4 regions of the Streptomyces sp. NPDC002490 genome follow, and region 1 is predicted to be linked to each of the others. Evidence: riboswitches for the same ligand, from Rfam matches in the RefSeq annotation. Region 1 holds a riboswitch; each other region holds the start of a gene.
What was found. Region 1 has a riboswitch for cyclic di-AMP ahead of ABT092_RS15970 (M23 family metallopeptidase). Riboswitches for the same ligand answer to the same signal wherever they lie in the genome.
Positions count from the first base shown of each region.

Region 1 (4,146 bases):
GTCGCCGAGCGCTGCGTAGGACCGGATGCCGTCAGGGGGGAGGAACGTCGACTCTGCTGTCACATCGACCCATCCTTCCTCGCCCGGCGTGACCTACGCCACCGTAACAATGCCTTCCAGGGGGTTGACGGGACGTGAGAAAGGCCATGCGGTCGACCGGCACGACACGGGAATAGGGGAACGGCCAGGCCCGTACAGCGCGACGCGGGGCCGCATCGGAGGATGCGGCCCCGCGTGCGGGAGCTCCCGGCGGGTCGCCGGACGGATCAGACGGAGACGCCCTTGGACCGCAGGTAGGTCAGCGGGTCGATGTCGGAGCCGTACGTCGGCGAGGTGCGGATCTCGAAGTGCAGGTGCGGCCCGGTGCTGTTGCCGGTGGAACCGGCGAGGCCGATCTGCTGGCCGCCCGAGACGGACTGTCCCGCGCTGACGCCGAGCTGCGAGAGATGGGCGTACTGGGAGTACTTGCCGTCGGCGTGCTGGATGATCACCTGGTTGCCGTAGGCGCCCGCCCAGCCCGCCGAGACGACGGTGCCCGGGCCGACCGCCTTGAGCGGCGTGCCGGCGGGGACGCTGAAGTCGACGCCGGTGTGGTAGCCGCTGGACCACATGCTGCCGGAGGCCCGGTAGGGGGTGCCCACCCCGCTGGCGACCGGCAGGGTGAAGCCTGAGGCGTTCGCGGCGGCGGGCGCCTCGGCCGCCGCGGGCGCGACCTTCGGGGCGGCGGGCTTCGGAGCGGCGGGCTTCGGAGCCGGTGCCTTCTCGGGGGCCGCCTGCCGGACCTCGGGCGCCTGGGGCTGGGCGGCCTTCGGGGCCGGGGCCTCGGGCGCGGCGGCCTTCGGCGCGGCCTGCTTCGGGGCGGCGGACTGCGGGGCGGCGGCCGGGGCACCGATGGCGAGCTCCAGACCGGGGCGGATCAGGTTCGGGTCGGCGCCGACCGCGGCCCGGTTGTCCTGGTACAGCCGCTGCCAGCCGCCGCGCACGTCCTGCTCGTCGGCGATCTTCGACAGGTGGTCGCCGATCTTCACGGAGTACGTGGTGACCTCGGCGCGGGGGGTGGCGGTCCGCTCCGCGGGGGCCTGCGGGGCGGCCGGGGCGGTGACGGCGGCGGAGCCCTTGGGGGCGGGGGCGGCCTCCCCGGCCTGGGCGTGGGCCTGGGCGGCGCCCATCAGCGGAAGCGCCAGGGCCGCCGCGCCACCGGACCCGGTGAGGGCGATGGCGCGGACGAGCCGGGCGGACGTGGGACGGCGGTGCTTACCCGTCGCGGGCATGGTGCGTTCCTCTCCGGCGCCTACGAGGTGAGCTGTCGGATTCGGGCGGGAGGTGCCCGGCCGCGCTCGCGCGGCTTCACCCCGAGCCGGTCCGGTCGCCCGGACTCGGCGTACTGCGTGTGGGTTCCCCGCTCCTGCCGATGTCGGTACGACGGTGGGTGCCGGACGGTGGCAGGACTCGGCGTCCGCCCGGAGTGAGCGTGACGCTAAGCGAGCCGGAACGGCCCGGACAACCGCGAGCACGTCGATGACCAGGTATTCCTTGATCCTTGCGGGATTTCCCGGTCACCCTGCGTCGACGACGGCGGGGGCCGCGGAACTCAATTCCCGGGCTGTGGACGGCAGGCGGAGCACGGCCGGCCACCACGTTCGGTGACCTCTATGATCCCGGTCACGACCGGCTTCCCCAGGCGGCTTTATTCCCGGCCCAGTTGGGATGAGGACCACCAAGATTCGCGAACGCTATGAAAATGCACATTGCAGGACATAGAGGCCAGGGCTCGCCCTCCGTGTTTCACAAGAAAAGCCCATCACATCCCGATTGTCGGACGATGTGATGTCGTATCGTCTGAACCGGCCCGCCGTCCGACGGCGCCGGCGGGGGAACCGGAGGAGCCCCGTGACGCAGCAGATCCCATCCACCGAGCCCGAACTGACCGGCGTGCGCAACTTCCGGGACCTGGGAGGACTGCCGACCGCGGACGGTCGCCGGATCCGCCACGGGGTGCTGTTCCGCAGCGGCCACCTCGCCCGCGCGACGGCACGGGACAGCCGGTACCTCGACTCGCTCGGTCTGCACACCGTCTTCGACTTCCGCAACGACGCCGACCGCGCCCTCGACGGCCACGACGTGGAGCTCCCCGGGGTGCGCCAGGTGAACATCCCGCTCAGCGACCCGGCCGACGGCGCCGCGTTCTGGCACATGGTGCGCAACGGCGACCTCACCGAACTCCGCGCCCTGCTGGCCGGGGGGCGCGCCGTCGACCAGATGGTGACGTCCTACCGGGTCATGATCGAGCAGCGGACGGCGGAGCACGCCCGGGTGCTGCACGCGCTCGCCGAGGACAGCGTGCCCGCCCTGCTGCACTGCGCCGCGGGCAAGGACCGGGCCGGACTCACCGTGGCCGTGGCGCTGCTGGCCCTCGGGGTCGAGCGGAGCGCGATCGAGGAGGACTACCTCAAGTCCAACGCGGCGCACCGGCGGTACCGGGTGCGCCGCGACGCGGACGCCGTCGACGGCTCCGCGCCCGAGGCCATGGAGTTGCTGAGCCCCCTCTTCGACGCCCGGGTCGAGTACCTGGCGGCCGCCTTCGAGACGATCGACCGATGTTGGGGCGACACCGACACCTATCTGCGCCGGGCCCTCGGTCTCACCCCCGGGCTGCGCGAGCGGCTGCGCGGACGGCTGCTCGACTGAGCCGGTCCCCGGCCGCCGGCGGGGTCACTTGGCTCCGACCTCGAACAGCAGCCAGATGAAGGCGGCGACCAGGTGGCCGACCGCGACGTAGATGACCAGTCGGATCCAGATGCTCGGCGGCATCTTGTCCTCCATGCGGGGCGTGGAGGTCCGCGGGGCGACCGGAGGCGCCGCGGGGTCGGTGGGGGGTACGGGTTCGGTCATCGGAGGTCTCCCGGGGTGTGGCCGTCCGCCGGGCCGAGGCACAGCGCGGCGGTCGGACTCTGCAACAGGGTATGCACGAAGAGGAGGTCGGTGCCGTCCTCGTCGGCGGCGCCGATCCGGTGCGGGGTCAGCGAGTCGAAGTGGGCGCTGTCACCGGGGCCGAGGAGGTGGGTGCTGTCCCCGAGCCTGAGCCGCAACCGCCCGGACAGGACGTACAGCCACTCTTCGCCCGGGTGGACCCGCACGATGTCGCCCTGGGTGCCGTACGGCACCCGGACCCGCAGGGCCTGCATCCCCCGGCCGGAGGCGCCGGCCTGCCAGTACGTCCAGCCGCCGGCCCGGGTGGGCTCCATGGTGGCGGCCTGCACCACGGCGTCGCGGTCGACGACCGTTTCGCCGAGCAGTTCGGAGACCGTGGTGCCGTACACCCGGGCGAGCGCCAGCAGCATCGGCAGGGAGGGCTGCCGTCGACCGGTCTCCAGCCGGGACAGGTGCGCCGGGGACAACCCGGCCGCGGCGGCAGCCGTCTCCAGGGTGAGCCCCGCGCCGCGCCGGAGCTCCCGCAGCCGGGGGGCGACGAGGGGGACCGCCGTCTCCGGGGCGGGGGCCGCGGCGGCGGGCGGTTCCTCGGGAGGGACGGACTCTGGGTGGCTCATGCTTCGATTGAGCCAGAAAAATGCCCCTCGGGCAAATTTCTTGCCCGAGGGGTAAAAAACGAGATCGCGGGTCGCTGCACCGCTCAGCGGACGGCCACCGCCTGCTTCACCAGTGTCCTCCCGAAGTCCCATATGAGGCCACCCCCCCGGTGCGCGTCGTCCATCACGGCGGTGAAGGCCGTGACGAAGCGGTCCACGTCCGCCTCGTCCACCACCAGCGGCGGGATCAGTTTGATCACTTCCAGCCGGTCCCCGGACACCTGGGTGAGGATGCGGTGCCGCTGGAGCAGGGGGGCCACCACCATCTGCGCGAACAGGCCCTTGCGGGCGGCCTGGAGCATGGTCCAGCCGCCCCGCAGCTTCAGCGACCGGGGGCGGCCGAACTCGATCCCGATCATCAGCCCCCGGCCCCGCACCTCGCTCAGCAGCTCGTAGCGGTCCACCAGGGCGGCCAGCCGGGAACGCAGCAGCTCCCCGACGGTACGGGCGCGCTCCACCAGGTGCTCGGACTCCAGCACCCAGAGCACCGCGAGCCCCGCCGCCATGGCCTGCGCGTTCGATCCGAAGCTCGCCGAGTGCACCAGGACCCGGTCCATGG
Region 1 is NZ_JBEOWM010000021.1:94,058-98,203, forward strand. It holds gene ABT092_RS15965 (SGNH/GDSL hydrolase family protein) at 1-63, opposite strand, end outside; gene ABT092_RS15970 (M23 family metallopeptidase) at 267-1,271, opposite strand; cyclic di-AMP (ydaO/yuaA leader) riboswitch at 1,274-1,392, opposite strand; gene ABT092_RS15975 (tyrosine-protein phosphatase) at 1,891-2,688, shown strand; gene ABT092_RS15980 (DUF6126 family protein) at 2,713-2,892, opposite strand; gene ABT092_RS15985 (helix-turn-helix domain-containing protein) at 2,889-3,548, opposite strand; gene ABT092_RS15990 (aspartate aminotransferase family protein) at 3,632-4,146, opposite strand, start outside.

Region 2 (4,146 bases), on a different contig from region 1:
AGCACGCGGCCCCCGAGCGGGACGTCTCGCTGTACATCAATTCGCCCGGCGGCTCGTTCACCGCCATGACCGCGATCTACGACACCCTGCGCTACCTCAGCTGCGACGTGGAGACCATCTGCCTGGGGCAGGCCGTGTCCGCCGCGGCGGTCCTCCTCTCGGCGGGCACCCCCGGCAAACGGCTGGCGCTGCCCGGGGCGCGGGCGACGATCCATCAACCCGCGCTGCCGGAACCGCTACGGGGCCAGGTCGACGACCTGGCGATCCAGGCCCGGGAACTCCGGCGCCGACGCGATCTGATGGAGGAACTGCTGGTGCGGCACACCGGACGCAGCCGCGCACGGGTGGCGGCCGACCTCGAACGGAACCGGTTCCTCGACGCCGCCCAGGCCCTGGAGTACGGCCTCGTGGACCGGATCGTCACCACCCGCGCCGGCAGCACGCCGCCCGCCCCGCCCGCCCGGTAGGCGGTCGTGCTTCCCGACCTCCCGCCCTTGCCGGCCCTCACCCGGGCCGAGGGGGAGGTGATCGACCGCTACCTGGAGGCGGTCGACCTCCTCGGGCGGATCAATCCGGCGCGCGGCGACGACACCTATCGCGGCCTGCGCGCCGCGCAGGCGCTGGTCAGCACGGCCGTGGTGCTGCGGGACGCGCTGGCGCTGATGCACCAGCGCGGCGAGAGCCGGCTGTGCGCCGACACGCTGGCCCGTGCGCTGCGCACCCTGGACGGGGTGCGCCGGGCGGCACGCGTCGGGCTCCCACCGGAGCAGAACTGACCCGGCGTCCGGGCAGAGCCGGAAACGGCCCAAACGGGGTACCACGAACAGCGGATCCCGGAGTAGACGTTTCCAAGGGCCCGACTTGCGCGGTTCGTCCACTCCATAGTGGGCAATCGACGTTTCGCCGCTGGTACCGGGGTCGTCAGGCACCCGTCACCCGCTCTTGCGGGACGACTGTCCACCCGAACGGGCCAGGGGTGAGGAGACTCACAAACCAGCGGTAACGTTCGGTTTTTCCGATGGTCATGCGTGAAGATCCCTTCCGACGACAAGCCCCCGCCACAGCGGCGGGGCGGTCCGGGCGGACGCCGAGTCCTGCCGCCGCCCGGACGCCAGGTCGACAGGAGTGGACGGCAGGAGTGGAGGACCCGAGCAAGCCGGGCCGTCGGAGCGATCCGGACGGCCCTTGGGGTGAAGCCGCGTCAGCGGCCGGGCATCTTCGCCTGCCCGAACCCGACAGGTCATCCTTCACAGGCGGCTGACGAAGGGTTGCGCAATGACTGCGCTCAATCGTGTTCCGTCGCTGCTGACCATGGCCTCCGCGGCCTCGGCACTCACCCTCGCCGCCGTGGGAGGGACCATAGTGGCCCCCGGCGGCGCCACGGAGGCGTCCGCCGCGACGCCCGCGACCAAGGCACTCAAGGTGGCCGCCTCGAAGAAGGGCGCTCCCTACCGGTACGGCGCGACGGGGCCCTACAGGTTCGACTGCTCCGGGCTCACGATGTACTCGTACAAGAAGGCGGGCAAGACCCTGCCCCGTACCGCAGCGGCCCAGTACAACAAGACCAAGCGCGTGAGCGCGGGCAACCGCGCCAAGGGCGACCTGGTCTTCTTCTACTCGGGCCGGAACGTCTACCACGTCGGCATCTACGCCGGCAGCGGCAAGATCTGGCACTCGCCGAAAACCGGCGACGTGGTACGCCTCTCCAAGATCTGGACCAAGAGCGTCAAGTACGGACGGGTGCGGTGAGCGATGCCACGAACTGAGCGGTGCATACGCTGAGGCGTGTGCCGACCGCCCGAAGGGGTGGGGGACGCACCGGTGCGTCCCCCACCCCTTCGGGCCCCGCTGGGCGGGTGCGCTTCCGGTTACCCATGAGACATGACTGACGACCGGCCCGGCGCTCCGCCCTCCGAGACCCCGATCCAGCGGACCAATCGGAACTTCGGCGAACTCCTCCAGGAACTCAGGGTCACCCAGACCGGGGTGCAGATCCTCTTCGCCTTCCTCCTGACCCTGGCGTTCACCCCCCGCTTCCCCACGCTGGACACCGTCCAGCGCACCGCCTACGTGGTCTCCCTGTGCCTGGCCGTCCTCGCGGCGGCCCTGTTCACGGCCCCCGCCGCCATCCACCGCTACCTCTTCCACCGCGGCGCCAAGCCCGACATCGTGCGGGTGTCGTCCCGCATCACCGAACTCGGTCTGGGCGTGCTGTCCCTGGCGCTCACCGGTTCGGTCCTGCTCTCCGTCGACGTGGCGGTGGGCCGGGCCGGCGGGGTGGCCGCCGGCGCGGGCACCCTGCTGGTCTGCACGGGGCTGTGGCTGGTCCTGCCCTGGCGGGTGCTCAGGCACCGACTGCGGCACGGAGCGGCGCCCGAGCGGCAGTGAGCGCCCAGGCGCGTCTGCTCACGCCAGCGCGCCCGCCGGAGCCCGCTCCACCACCACCCGCACCGCCCGGCGCACCTGGGCGTCCGTGAGGTCGGCACGGGCGGTCAACCTCAGCCGGGAGACGCCGTCCGGTACCGAGGGCGGACGGAAGCACCCCACGGCCAGCCCCTCGGCACGGCACTCGGCCGCCCAGCGGACCGCCGCCTCGGGCGACGGGGCGCGCACGGACACCACCGCCGCATCGAGGCGCGCCACGGCGCACCCCGCCCCGGACAGCAGGTCGTGCAGCAGGCCCGCGACCGCGCGGGCCCGGGCCGGCCGGTCGGGCTCGGCGCGCAGCACGCGCAGGGCGGCCAGGGCGGCCCCCGCCGCAGCGGGGGCGAGGCCGGTGTCGAAGATGAACGTACGGGCCGTGTTGACCAGATGGGCGATGACCCGGGCGGGCCCGAGGACCGCCCCGCCCTGGCTGCCGAGCGCCTTGGACAGGGTCACCGTGGCGACGACGTCCTCTGCGCCGGCGAGCCCCGCCGCGTGCAGGGCGCCCCGACCGCCGGAGCCGAGGACCCCGAGGCCGTGCGCGTCGTCCACCAGCAACCCGGCGCCCGCCGCCCGGCAGACGGCGGACAGTTCGCGGAGCGGGGCGGCCTCCCCGTCCACCGAGAACACCGAGTCGGTGACGGCGAGGGCGGGTCCGGGGCCTTCGGCGAGCGCGGTGCGCACCGCGTCCGGCGAGGCGTGCGCGACGATCCGGGTGGTGCCGCGCGCCAGCCGGCAGCCGTCGATCAGCGAGGCGTGGTTGGCCGCGTCGGAGACGATCAGGGTGCCGGCCGGGGCCAGGGCGGTGAGCGCGGCCAGGTTCGCCGCGTAACCGGAGGACAGCACCAACGCGGCCTCGAAGCCGCAGAAGGCCGCGAGTTCGTCCTCCAGTTCGGCGTGCAGGGCGGTGGTGCCGCTGACCAACCGGGAACCGGTGGCGCCGGCGCCCCAGCACCGGGCCGCCTCCGCGGCGGCGGCGGTCACCCCGGGGTGCCGGGTCAGCCCCAGGTAGTCGTTGCCCGCGAGGTCCAGCAGCGGCGAGTCGAGGGGCCGGGGGCGCAGCACCCGCACCAGCCCGGCGGCCCGCCGCCGGTCGGCCTGGGCGTCGAGCCAGTCGAACGGCGATGCCCTCATCTACGGCCTCCGGCGGTGGGGTGCGCCCGCGTCGGGGCGCCCCGACGGAGCCGGGTCCGGGCGGACGGTGGTTTTGTAGGCAGTGCACAGACCCTAACGGCCCAATCCCCGCGCCAGCATGTGGTGATACCCACACATCGATGCGCCAGGGTTGTCAGATGCCTCCTTGGCCGCGTGGGGTGGCGTAGGCCAGGATCGGCACCATGGACCTGTTGAACACGCTGGTGGACAAGGGACTGCGGCGCGAACTGCCGACCCGGGACGAGGCGCTCGCGGTACTGGCGACGTCCGACGACGAGGTGCTCGACGTGGTGGCCGCGGCCGGGAGGGTGCGCCGTCACTGGTTCGGCCGACGGGTGAAACTCAACTACCTGGTCAACCTGAAGTCCGGGCTGTGTCCCGAGGACTGCTCCTACTGCTCCCAGCGGCTCGGGTCGACCGCCGGCATCCTCAAGTACACCTGGCTGAAGCCCGAGCAGGCGACCGAGGCGGCAACGGCCGGGCTCGCCGGCGGGGCCAAGCGGGTCTGTCTGGTGGCGAGCGGACGCGGTCCGACCGACCGGGACGTGGACCGGGTCTCGGACACCA
Region 2 is NZ_JBEOWM010000025.1:52,500-56,645, forward strand. It holds gene ABT092_RS17995 (ATP-dependent Clp protease proteolytic subunit) at 1-467, shown strand, start outside; gene ABT092_RS18000 (hypothetical protein) at 474-776, shown strand; cyclic di-AMP (ydaO/yuaA leader) riboswitch at 1,100-1,271, shown strand; gene ABT092_RS18005 (C40 family peptidase) at 1,276-1,749, shown strand; gene ABT092_RS18010 (DUF6328 family protein) at 1,882-2,388, shown strand; gene ABT092_RS18015 (8-amino-7-oxononanoate synthase) at 2,407-3,558, opposite strand; gene bioB (biotin synthase BioB) at 3,762-4,146, shown strand, end outside.
Region 2: another riboswitch for cyclic di-AMP. It lies ahead of ABT092_RS18005 (C40 family peptidase); the one in region 1 lies ahead of ABT092_RS15970 (M23 family metallopeptidase).

Region 3 (4,146 bases), on a different contig from region 1:
CCCCGCTCCGCGGCGACCGCGTCGAGGGCGGCGAGCACCCGCCGGCCGCGGTCGGTGGCGAGGTGGCGGGAGGCCGAACCGGAGCGGGCGCTGTCGACGGGGGTGCCGGGCCGGTACTTGCCGGTGAGGAAGCCCGCGGCGAGCGAGAAGTAGGGCACGGCCGCGAGCCCGTTGCGGGAGGCGACCTGCTGGAGGGTGCCCTCGTAGCTGTCGCGGGCGACGAGGTTGTACTCGGGCTGGAGGACCGCGTAGCGGGCCAGTCCCTCGCGGTCGGAGAAGTCCAGTGATTCCTGGAGCCGTTCGGGGCTGATGTTGGAGGCGGCGACGGCCCGGACCTTGCCGGCGCGGACCAGGTCGTCCAGGGCGCCGACGATCTCCTCCACCGGCACGGTCACATCGTCGAAGTGGGTGTAGTACAGGTCGATGTAGTCGGTGCCGAGCCGGGTGAGGGAGGCGTCCGCGGCGGCCTTGACGGTGGTGGCGGAGAGGCCCTTGTAGTCGGGGTGGGAGCCGACCTTGGTGGCGACGACGACGTCCGCGCGGTTGCCGCGGGCGGCCATCCACCGGCCGATCAGGGTTTCGGACTCGCCGCCCCGGTTGCCGTCCGCCCAGGCGGAGTAGGCGTCGGCGGTGTCGAGGAAGTTGCCGCCCGCGTCGGCGTAGGCGTCGAGCACGGCGAAGGTCTGGGAGGTGTCCGCGGTCCAACCGAAGACGTTGCCGCCGAGGGCGAGCGGGAAGACGTCGAGGCCGGACGGACCGAGCGGGCGCAGAGTGGTCATGGTGCTAGTCAACACCCCTGGCCGGCAACGCCTTCCCCGGACCGGCGGACCTGGTGCGTCGAGGGGACGAACCCGGTCCGCCGGCGCTCTCGCGGTGTGGGGGGACACCCGTCGCGGAACCGGGCGCACGACCGCGTGCGGAGGTGCGCCGGGCGCCGGTGGGGGTGACGGGTGGGTACGGGGGCCGCGGACCCGGGAGGGTCAGAGGCTGAGGCCCTTGCCGCGCAGGAACGCGGCCGGGTCGACGGCGGCGCCGCCGCCGGGGTGGACCTCCAGGTGCAGGTGGGCGCCGGTGCTCTTGCCGGTGGAGCCCACCGAGCCGATGAACTGGCCGGTGGTGACCTTCTGGCCGACGCTCACGCCGATGGACGACTGGTGGGCGTACCAGAGTTCGGTGCCGTCGTCGAGGGTGAGGACCGTGCGGTAGCCGTACGAGCCGGACCAACCGGCCTGGGTGATGGTGCCGCTGCCGATGGCCTTCAGCGGGGTGCCGGCGCCGGCGGCGAAGTCGAGGCCGGTGTGGGCGCCGGAGGACCACATCGCACCGGACTGCCCGTAGGAGGAGGTCAGCGTGTACGAGGAGAGGGGGAGCGTGAAGCTCTTGGCGAGCTTCGCGAGGCGCTCCTTCTCGGCCTGCGCGGCCTTGGCCCTCGCCTCGGCCTCCGCCTTCCTGCGCTCCGCCTCGGCCTTGGCCTTCGCCTTGGCCTTCGCTTCGGCTTCCGCCTTGGCCTTGGCCTTGGCCTCCGCCTTGGCGGCGGCTTCGGCGGCCTTCTTCACGGCGGCCTTCTCGGCTGCGGCGCGGGCCGCGGCCTCGGCCTGGTCCTGCTGCTGCTCGGCCTGCTGGAGGATGCGGGTGCGCAGGGCCTCGCCCGCGTCGGTGGCGCCCCGGGCGGCGTCGGCGGTGGTGACGCCGGCACCGGTCAGGGGGGCCACGGCGGGGGTGGCGGCGGCCTTCTGCTGGGGCTCCTCGGCGGAGTCCCCGGGCATGATCGAGCCGAGGTCGAGGTCGGGCATCGAAATCTTGATGGGGGGCTTGCCGCCCTGCGCGGTGGCGATGCCGCCCGCGCCGACCGCGGCGATGACGCCGACGCCCAGGACCGTGGAGCTGCGGGCGAGCCCGCCGCGCTGCTTGGCGACGCGGTGGCGACCGCGCACCGGTCGGACGGTGTCGGCGGTGGGGTTCCAGACCTCCCGCGCCTCGCCCTCGGTGACCTCGGGGCCGTACACCCGCTGGTAGGGGGAATGGGTCCCGTCCTCGACGGTCGTGGATGCGTGAGGGGCTTCGGGGGCAGGCCGATTGGACGCCACTGAGGCGTACTCCTTCCTTCCTTCTCGCCTACCGGGTTAGCTGACGGGTTCGGAGCAGGAAGGTCTCCTACGGGTCGCCTTCACGAGAAGGCGGCCCGATTCACCCCAAGGTGGTGGTTCCCCGGTTCCCTCGCGGGATTCGGCGCGTGCGCACGGAGCCGCCTCTGTGACGGCTGGGACGACCGCGCTGCGTTATCGAACGTTAATAGACCCGGGGCTCGGATTCCAAGCGCTTCCGAGTGATCGTTAGCGCTCACAGCAGGGACTTATCAGGACACGGAGGGGCGGATACGGGCGAGTTGGCGGTCGGACAATATTCCTCGGCGAGGCACTTTTTTCCCTGACGGATACTCAGTTGTTATCGGAAAGCGAAGCCGTGACTACAGGGGGTGAGGGGGCTGATGGGAGGCCGCCGGACGGCGGGGCACCGCCCCCGCCGCCGGGGGCGTCAGGGCCGTCGCACCGCCAACATGGCGAGGTCGTCCTCCGGTCCCGCGCCCGTGTGCCGGACGACCTCCTGGGTGAGGGCGGCCAGCAGCTCCTCCGGGCCGGGGAAGGCCCGGCCCCGCAGCCACCGCGCCGGATCGAAGAACTCCCCCCGCCCGTCCCGGGCCTCGGACAGTCCGTCGGTGTACACCAGCAGGGTCGTCCCCGGCGGGAAGTCCACCTGGTCGCAGGAGTCGGGCCACACCCCCAGGTCGAGCATGCCCAACGGCAGTGCCGGACGGCGCGGGAACACCACGGTCAGCCCCCCGTCCGGGACCAGCAGCAGCGGTGTCGGATGCCCCCGGTTGAGGATCCGCACCACGTCCTGACCGTGCGGCAGCTCGGCGAGCACCGCGGTCGTGAACCCCTCGAAGTCGTCGACCTCGCGCCGGCGCACCCCCTCCCGGGCGAGGGCGCGTTCCAGCCGACCCGCCACCGCCTCCAGGGTCGCCTCCTGCTCCGCGGCCTCCCGGAAGGCCCCGATGAGCACCGCCACCGCCGACACCGCGCCCATCCCCTTGCCCCGCACGTCACCCACCACCAGCCGGACCCCGTGCGGGGTGTCCTGCACCGCGTACAGGTCACCGCCGATGGACGCGTCGGCCTGCGCGGCCTCGTAGCGGGCGGCGATGTCGAAGCCGCCGATCCGGGCCGCGGGCTCCGGCAGCACGGCCCGCTGGGCCGCCTCCGCGACCTCCCGGGCCGAGGCCAGCCGGGCACTGCTGCGGCGGGTGAGCCGGTTGATCACGACGGCCAGGACGGACACCACGACGATCGTGGCCAGGTCGGTGAAGGACTCGGCCCGCCCCAGGTCCCCGTCCTCCCACCGCTCGCTGATCATGGCGGCGCAGGCCGCGAGCCCGATGGCCACCGTGCCGAGCAGCCCGTAGAAGGGGGCGGCGGCCAGCGGTGCCGCGGCCAACAGGGGCGCGGCGGTGATCCGGGACGGGGTCAGCTCGTCGTAGAACACCCCGGCCACGATCAGCAGCAGCGGAAGCGCCCGGACGAACCGGTTGCCCCGGCGGGCCCGGCGATGACGCCCGCCGACACCCGTCCGCGCACGGGCCCCGGCCTCCGCGGACTCCTCCTCGGTCGGTGCACCTCCGTGGCCCACGTACCGTCTCCCGCCGCCTGCCTACCGATCGCCGCCCGTCCCAGGCTGGCCCCCGCCCGGGCCGGCAGCGACCCGTACGGGCCGTACGGGTGAGGGCAGCACACGACGAAGGCCCGGAAGCAAGGGCTTCCGGGCCTTCGTACGGAGTAGCGGGGACAGGATTTGAACCTGCGACCTCTGGGTTATGAGCCCAGCGAGCTACCGAGCTGCTCCACCCCGCGTCGGTAAGCCCAACTCTACACCACGTCCGGACCCCTCCGACCACGCCTTTTCCGCTACCGCCCACCCGCCCGCCCGGCGCACCGGACGACCCCCGCCCGGCGGACCCGGCACCCGGTCAACGGGCGCACCGCGGGAGCTGCCCGGTTCGGGTGGCGATGCGGCGGATTCTCGACGGTGGCCGCCCGACGCCCGTCATCCTGGGCCCATGAGTGACGAGACCTGCCCGGCGTGCGGCGG
Region 3 is NZ_JBEOWM010000077.1:9,732-13,877, forward strand. It holds gene ABT092_RS29240 (aldo/keto reductase) at 1-779, opposite strand, end outside; gene ABT092_RS29245 (M23 family metallopeptidase) at 981-2,087, opposite strand; cyclic di-AMP (ydaO/yuaA leader) riboswitch at 2,098-2,242, opposite strand; gene ABT092_RS29250 (PP2C family protein-serine/threonine phosphatase) at 2,536-3,687, opposite strand; tRNA gene ABT092_RS29255 (tRNA-Met) at 3,835-3,908, opposite strand; gene ABT092_RS29260 (hypothetical protein) at 4,115-4,146, shown strand, end outside.
Region 3: another riboswitch for cyclic di-AMP. It lies ahead of ABT092_RS29245 (M23 family metallopeptidase); the one in region 1 lies ahead of ABT092_RS15970 (M23 family metallopeptidase).

Region 4 (4,146 bases), on a different contig from region 1:
TCCGGGCCAGCAGGTCGTCGCCGTGGAGGTGCTGCTGGACAGCCCGCTGGACGCCGAACCGGCCGGCCTCGACGGCGTCGCCACCATCATGGCCCGGGCGTTCTCCGAGGGCACCGACAAGCACTCCGCCGAGGAGTTCGCCGCCGAGCTGGAGCGCTGCGGCGCCACCCTGGACGCCCACGCCGACCACCCCTGCGTGCGGATCTCCCTCGAAGTGCCCGCCTCCCGGCTGGCGAAGGCCCTCGGGCTCCTCGCCGACGCCCTGCGCGCCCCGGCCTTCGCCGACAGCGAGGTCGAGCGGCTGGTCCGCAACCGCCTCGACGAGATCCCGCACGAGGCCGCGAACCCGTCCCGCCGCGCGGCCAAGGAGCTGTACCGCCAGCTCTTTCCCGCCGAGGCGCGGATGTCCCGGCCCCGCCAGGGCACCGAGGAGACCGTGGCGGCGATCGACGCGGCGGCCGTCCGCGCCTTCTACGAGAAGCACGTGCGCCCCGCCACCACCACGGCCGTCGTCGTCGGCGACCTCGCCGGCCTGGACGTGGAGGGACTCCTCGCCGACACCCTCGGCGCCTGGACCGGCAGCCCCTCGGCCCCCCGGGTCGTTGCGCCGGTGACCGCCGACGACACCGGGCGGGTGTTCATCGTGGACCGCCCCGGCGCGGTGCAGACGCAGCTGCTCATCGGACGGATCGGTGCCGACCGGCACGACCGGGTGTGGCCCGCGCAGGTGCTGGGCACCTACTGCCTGGGCGGCACCCTCACCTCGCGGCTGGACCGCGTGCTGCGCGAGGAGAAGGGCTACACCTACGGGGTGCGGGCCTTTGGCCAGGTGCTGCGCTCCACCTCGGAGGGCACCGGGGCGGCGATGCTCGCCATCTCCGGCTCCGTCGACACCGAGTCCACCGGGCCCGCGCTGACGGACCTGTGGACGGTGTTGCGCACTCTCGCCGCGGAAGGGCTCACCGACGCGGAGCGGGACGTGGCCGTGCAGAACCTGGTGGGGGTCGCCCCGTTGAAGTACGAGACGGCCGCGGCCGTCGCGGGCACCCTCGCCGACCAGGTCGAGCAGGGGCTCCCCGACGACTACCAGGGGCAGCTGTACCAGCGCTTGGCGGCCACCGGCACCGTGGAGGCGACGGCGGCCGCGGTGAACGCCTTCCCGGTGGACCGGCTGGTGACGGTCCTGGTGGGTGACGCGGCGCAGATCGAGGAGCCCGTGCGCGCCCTGGGCATCGGCGAGGTCACGGTCGTGACCGGCTGACCGCGTGCGGGCCCGCGGACCCCTTGCGGCCCGCGGGCCCGCACGGTGGCTCAACACCCGCTCGGCAGTCGCTCGGTGCGGTGGCGACCACGCGGGCGGGGGCGGCGTCGAACAGCGGGCGCAGCCGGTGACCGAGCGGACGGCGGCTCAGGCGGTACCGGGCGGAGGCGGATTCCCGCCCGTCCGCCGTCTCCGCGCGCCGCGGACACCGGACGGCAAGGGCCGCGGCCGTACCGGCGCGACGCGCTCCGGACCGTACCCCGCGAGGGGGTCCGTCGTGTCGTTCCGTCAGGAGTGCGGTGTGGGACGGATGTCCCGAAAGGGCGGGAGGTTGCGGTCCGCGGTGTGGCGTGCGCTACAAAACGGCCGTTCCGTTTGTCGTACCGAAGATCCTCCCCGTAGCGTCGGGGCGGCTGTCCGTCGTGCGGTACGCCGCAGTCGCGGCACCGGACAGTCATCGCCGAGTCCCCGTACGGTGCGAGCCAGGGGAGCCGGGGACCCGATCCGTCCCTGGGGTGAATCGGACGCCCGTCGCCACGCGGAGGGGGTCCGTAGGAGACCTTCCTGCTCCGAACCCGTCAGCTAACCCGGTAGGCGAGAGGGAAGGAAAGGACAGCCACTTCATGGCGTTCACCCGTGCCACCGGTAAGCACCGTCGCCCCACGCGCATCTCGCGGACCACCGCGAACGTCGCCGGCGTCGCCACCCTCACCACGACCGGTGTCATCGGTACCCTCGCTTCACCGGCCCTGGCCGCCCAGGAGCCGTCCTCGCTGGAGGACACGGGCCTCACCAAGACGGTGTCCATCGGCGACGCCGTCGCCGACGAGATCGACGCCCAGGCCGCCGCCCAGCAGATCGCCGCCGACGAGGCCGCCGCCATGGAGCTGGCCGAGGCGGAGGCCAAGCTGCGGGCCGCCGAGCAGAAGCGGCAGGCCGAGGCCGAGGCGGCGAAAGAGCGCGAGGCCCAGGAACGCGCCGCCCGCGAGGCCGAGCGCAAGCGCCTCAACACCTACGTGAGCCCGATCGCCGGCAGCTACGTCTCCACGTCCTACGGAGCGGGCGGCAACATCTGGTCCTCCGGCACCCACACCGGCATCGACTTCCACGCCAGCACCGGCACCCCGGTCCAGTCCGTGGGCTACGGCACCGTCGTCGAAGCCGGCTGGGCCGGCGCGTACGGCAACAACGTCGTCATCAAGATGCACGACGGCACCTACACCCAGTACGCCCACCTCTCGTCGGTGGCCGTCTTCGCGGGCCAGGCCGTCACCACCGGGCAGCAGATCGGACTGGCCGGGGCCACCGGCAACGTCACCGGCTCGCACCTGCACTTCGAGGCCCGGACCGGCGCCGACTACGGCTCCGACCTCGACCCCCTGGCCTACCTCCGCAGCCACGGGGTCAACCTCTGACCCACCCGCTCCGGCGGAACGTTCCGTCGACACCGTGAGCACCGAAGGGCCCCGGCCACCCGCCGGGGCCCTTCCGCACGTCCGGGCCCGCCCGCCCGCCTGTCCGTCCGTTCGATACGTGGCGGCCGTCCCATCGGTGTGAGGAATTCCCGTGCGGGTCGGAAAATTCCGCGTACTGCAATAGAGTCATCGAATCAGAGTCGATCGACCGCGGTGTGCGGACATAAAGCGGAGGTCCGATCGTGAGTATTCCCGCCACGGCGGTGTGCTCGGCCATTCGGGATGACATCGTCAGCGGTGTCCTGGAATGCGGGAGCCGCCTCACCGAGGAAGTGCTGGCCCGTCGCTACGGCGTTTCCCGGGTGCCGGTGCGCGAGGCGCTGCGCACCCTGGAGGCCGAGGGGTTCGTGGTCACCCGTCGGCACGCCGGGGCCTGCGTCGCCCGGCCGACCGAACGGGAGGCGGCCGATCTGCTGGAGGTGCGCCGGCTGCTGGAGCCGCTGGGGGCGTCCCGGGCCGCCGAGCGGCGCACCGAAGCCCACCTGAAGGTGCTGCGCGGTCTGGTGCGGCTGGGGCGGGAGCGGGCCGAGAACGGCACGGGCGAGGAACTCCGCTCGCTGGGCACCTGGTTCCACGAGACCTTGGACCAGGCTTCGGGAGGCCAGGGGCTCACCGCGATGCTCACCCAGCTCCGGCACAAGATCACCTGGATGTACACCGTCGAGCCGGCGGCGCGACCGGCCGAGCAGTGGGTCGAGCACGGAGTCCTCGTGGACGCGGTGGCCCGCGGGGACGCGGAACGCGCCGGCACCCTGATGGCCGCCCACACCGAGCGCGAGATCGGCGCGATGGTGGCCCGTCGCCGCCGGTTCCCGCACCGGCCGGGGGACGACGGGGCGGCGGCCGGCACGCGGGCGGGGAAACATTCCGTCAACACGGCGGGTGCGTCCCGGTAACACGGGGACGGTAGAAAAGGAGGAGGCGGGATTGCCGTAGGAATTCACTCTTCATTTCGGTGCCGTGCGTGCCGAAGGCGAGGGAAGTGAATTCTCTGACGATCGGGCCGATGCATCCGCCGGTGTGACGGAAAGCGATCCGCGGGCCTCGTGGTGCGGTGCGGGATTCGTGAATTCCCGTGAAGCGATGCGGGCCGAACGCGGGGGAGGCGTCCTCCCCGGAACGGCCCTGGCGCACCACGACGGGCGCCGGTCGGACCGCCTCCCGTGGGTCCGGTCCCCCGAGAGGCCGCTCCGCCCCGCCGGGAGCGGCCCGTGACGGCGGGCCCACCCGCCCGGCTCACACCGTCTCGGGCAACTCCTCCAGTCCTTCGGCCACCAACTTCGCCAGTCGGTCCAGCGCGGCGTCCGCACCCTCCGCCTCCGAGGCCAGGACGACCTCCTCGCCGCCGTGCGCACCCAGCCCCAGCACCGCCAGCATCGAGGCCGCGTTGACCGGGTCGGCGCCCCCCTT
Region 4 is NZ_JBEOWM010000019.1:98,341-102,486, forward strand. It holds gene ABT092_RS14840 (M16 family metallopeptidase) at 1-1,261, shown strand, start outside; cyclic di-AMP (ydaO/yuaA leader) riboswitch at 1,710-1,873, shown strand; gene ABT092_RS14845 (M23 family metallopeptidase) at 1,885-2,676, shown strand; gene ABT092_RS14850 (GntR family transcriptional regulator) at 2,919-3,632, shown strand; gene ABT092_RS14855 (HPr family phosphocarrier protein) at 3,973-4,146, opposite strand, start outside.
Region 4: another riboswitch for cyclic di-AMP. It lies ahead of ABT092_RS14845 (M23 family metallopeptidase); the one in region 1 lies ahead of ABT092_RS15970 (M23 family metallopeptidase).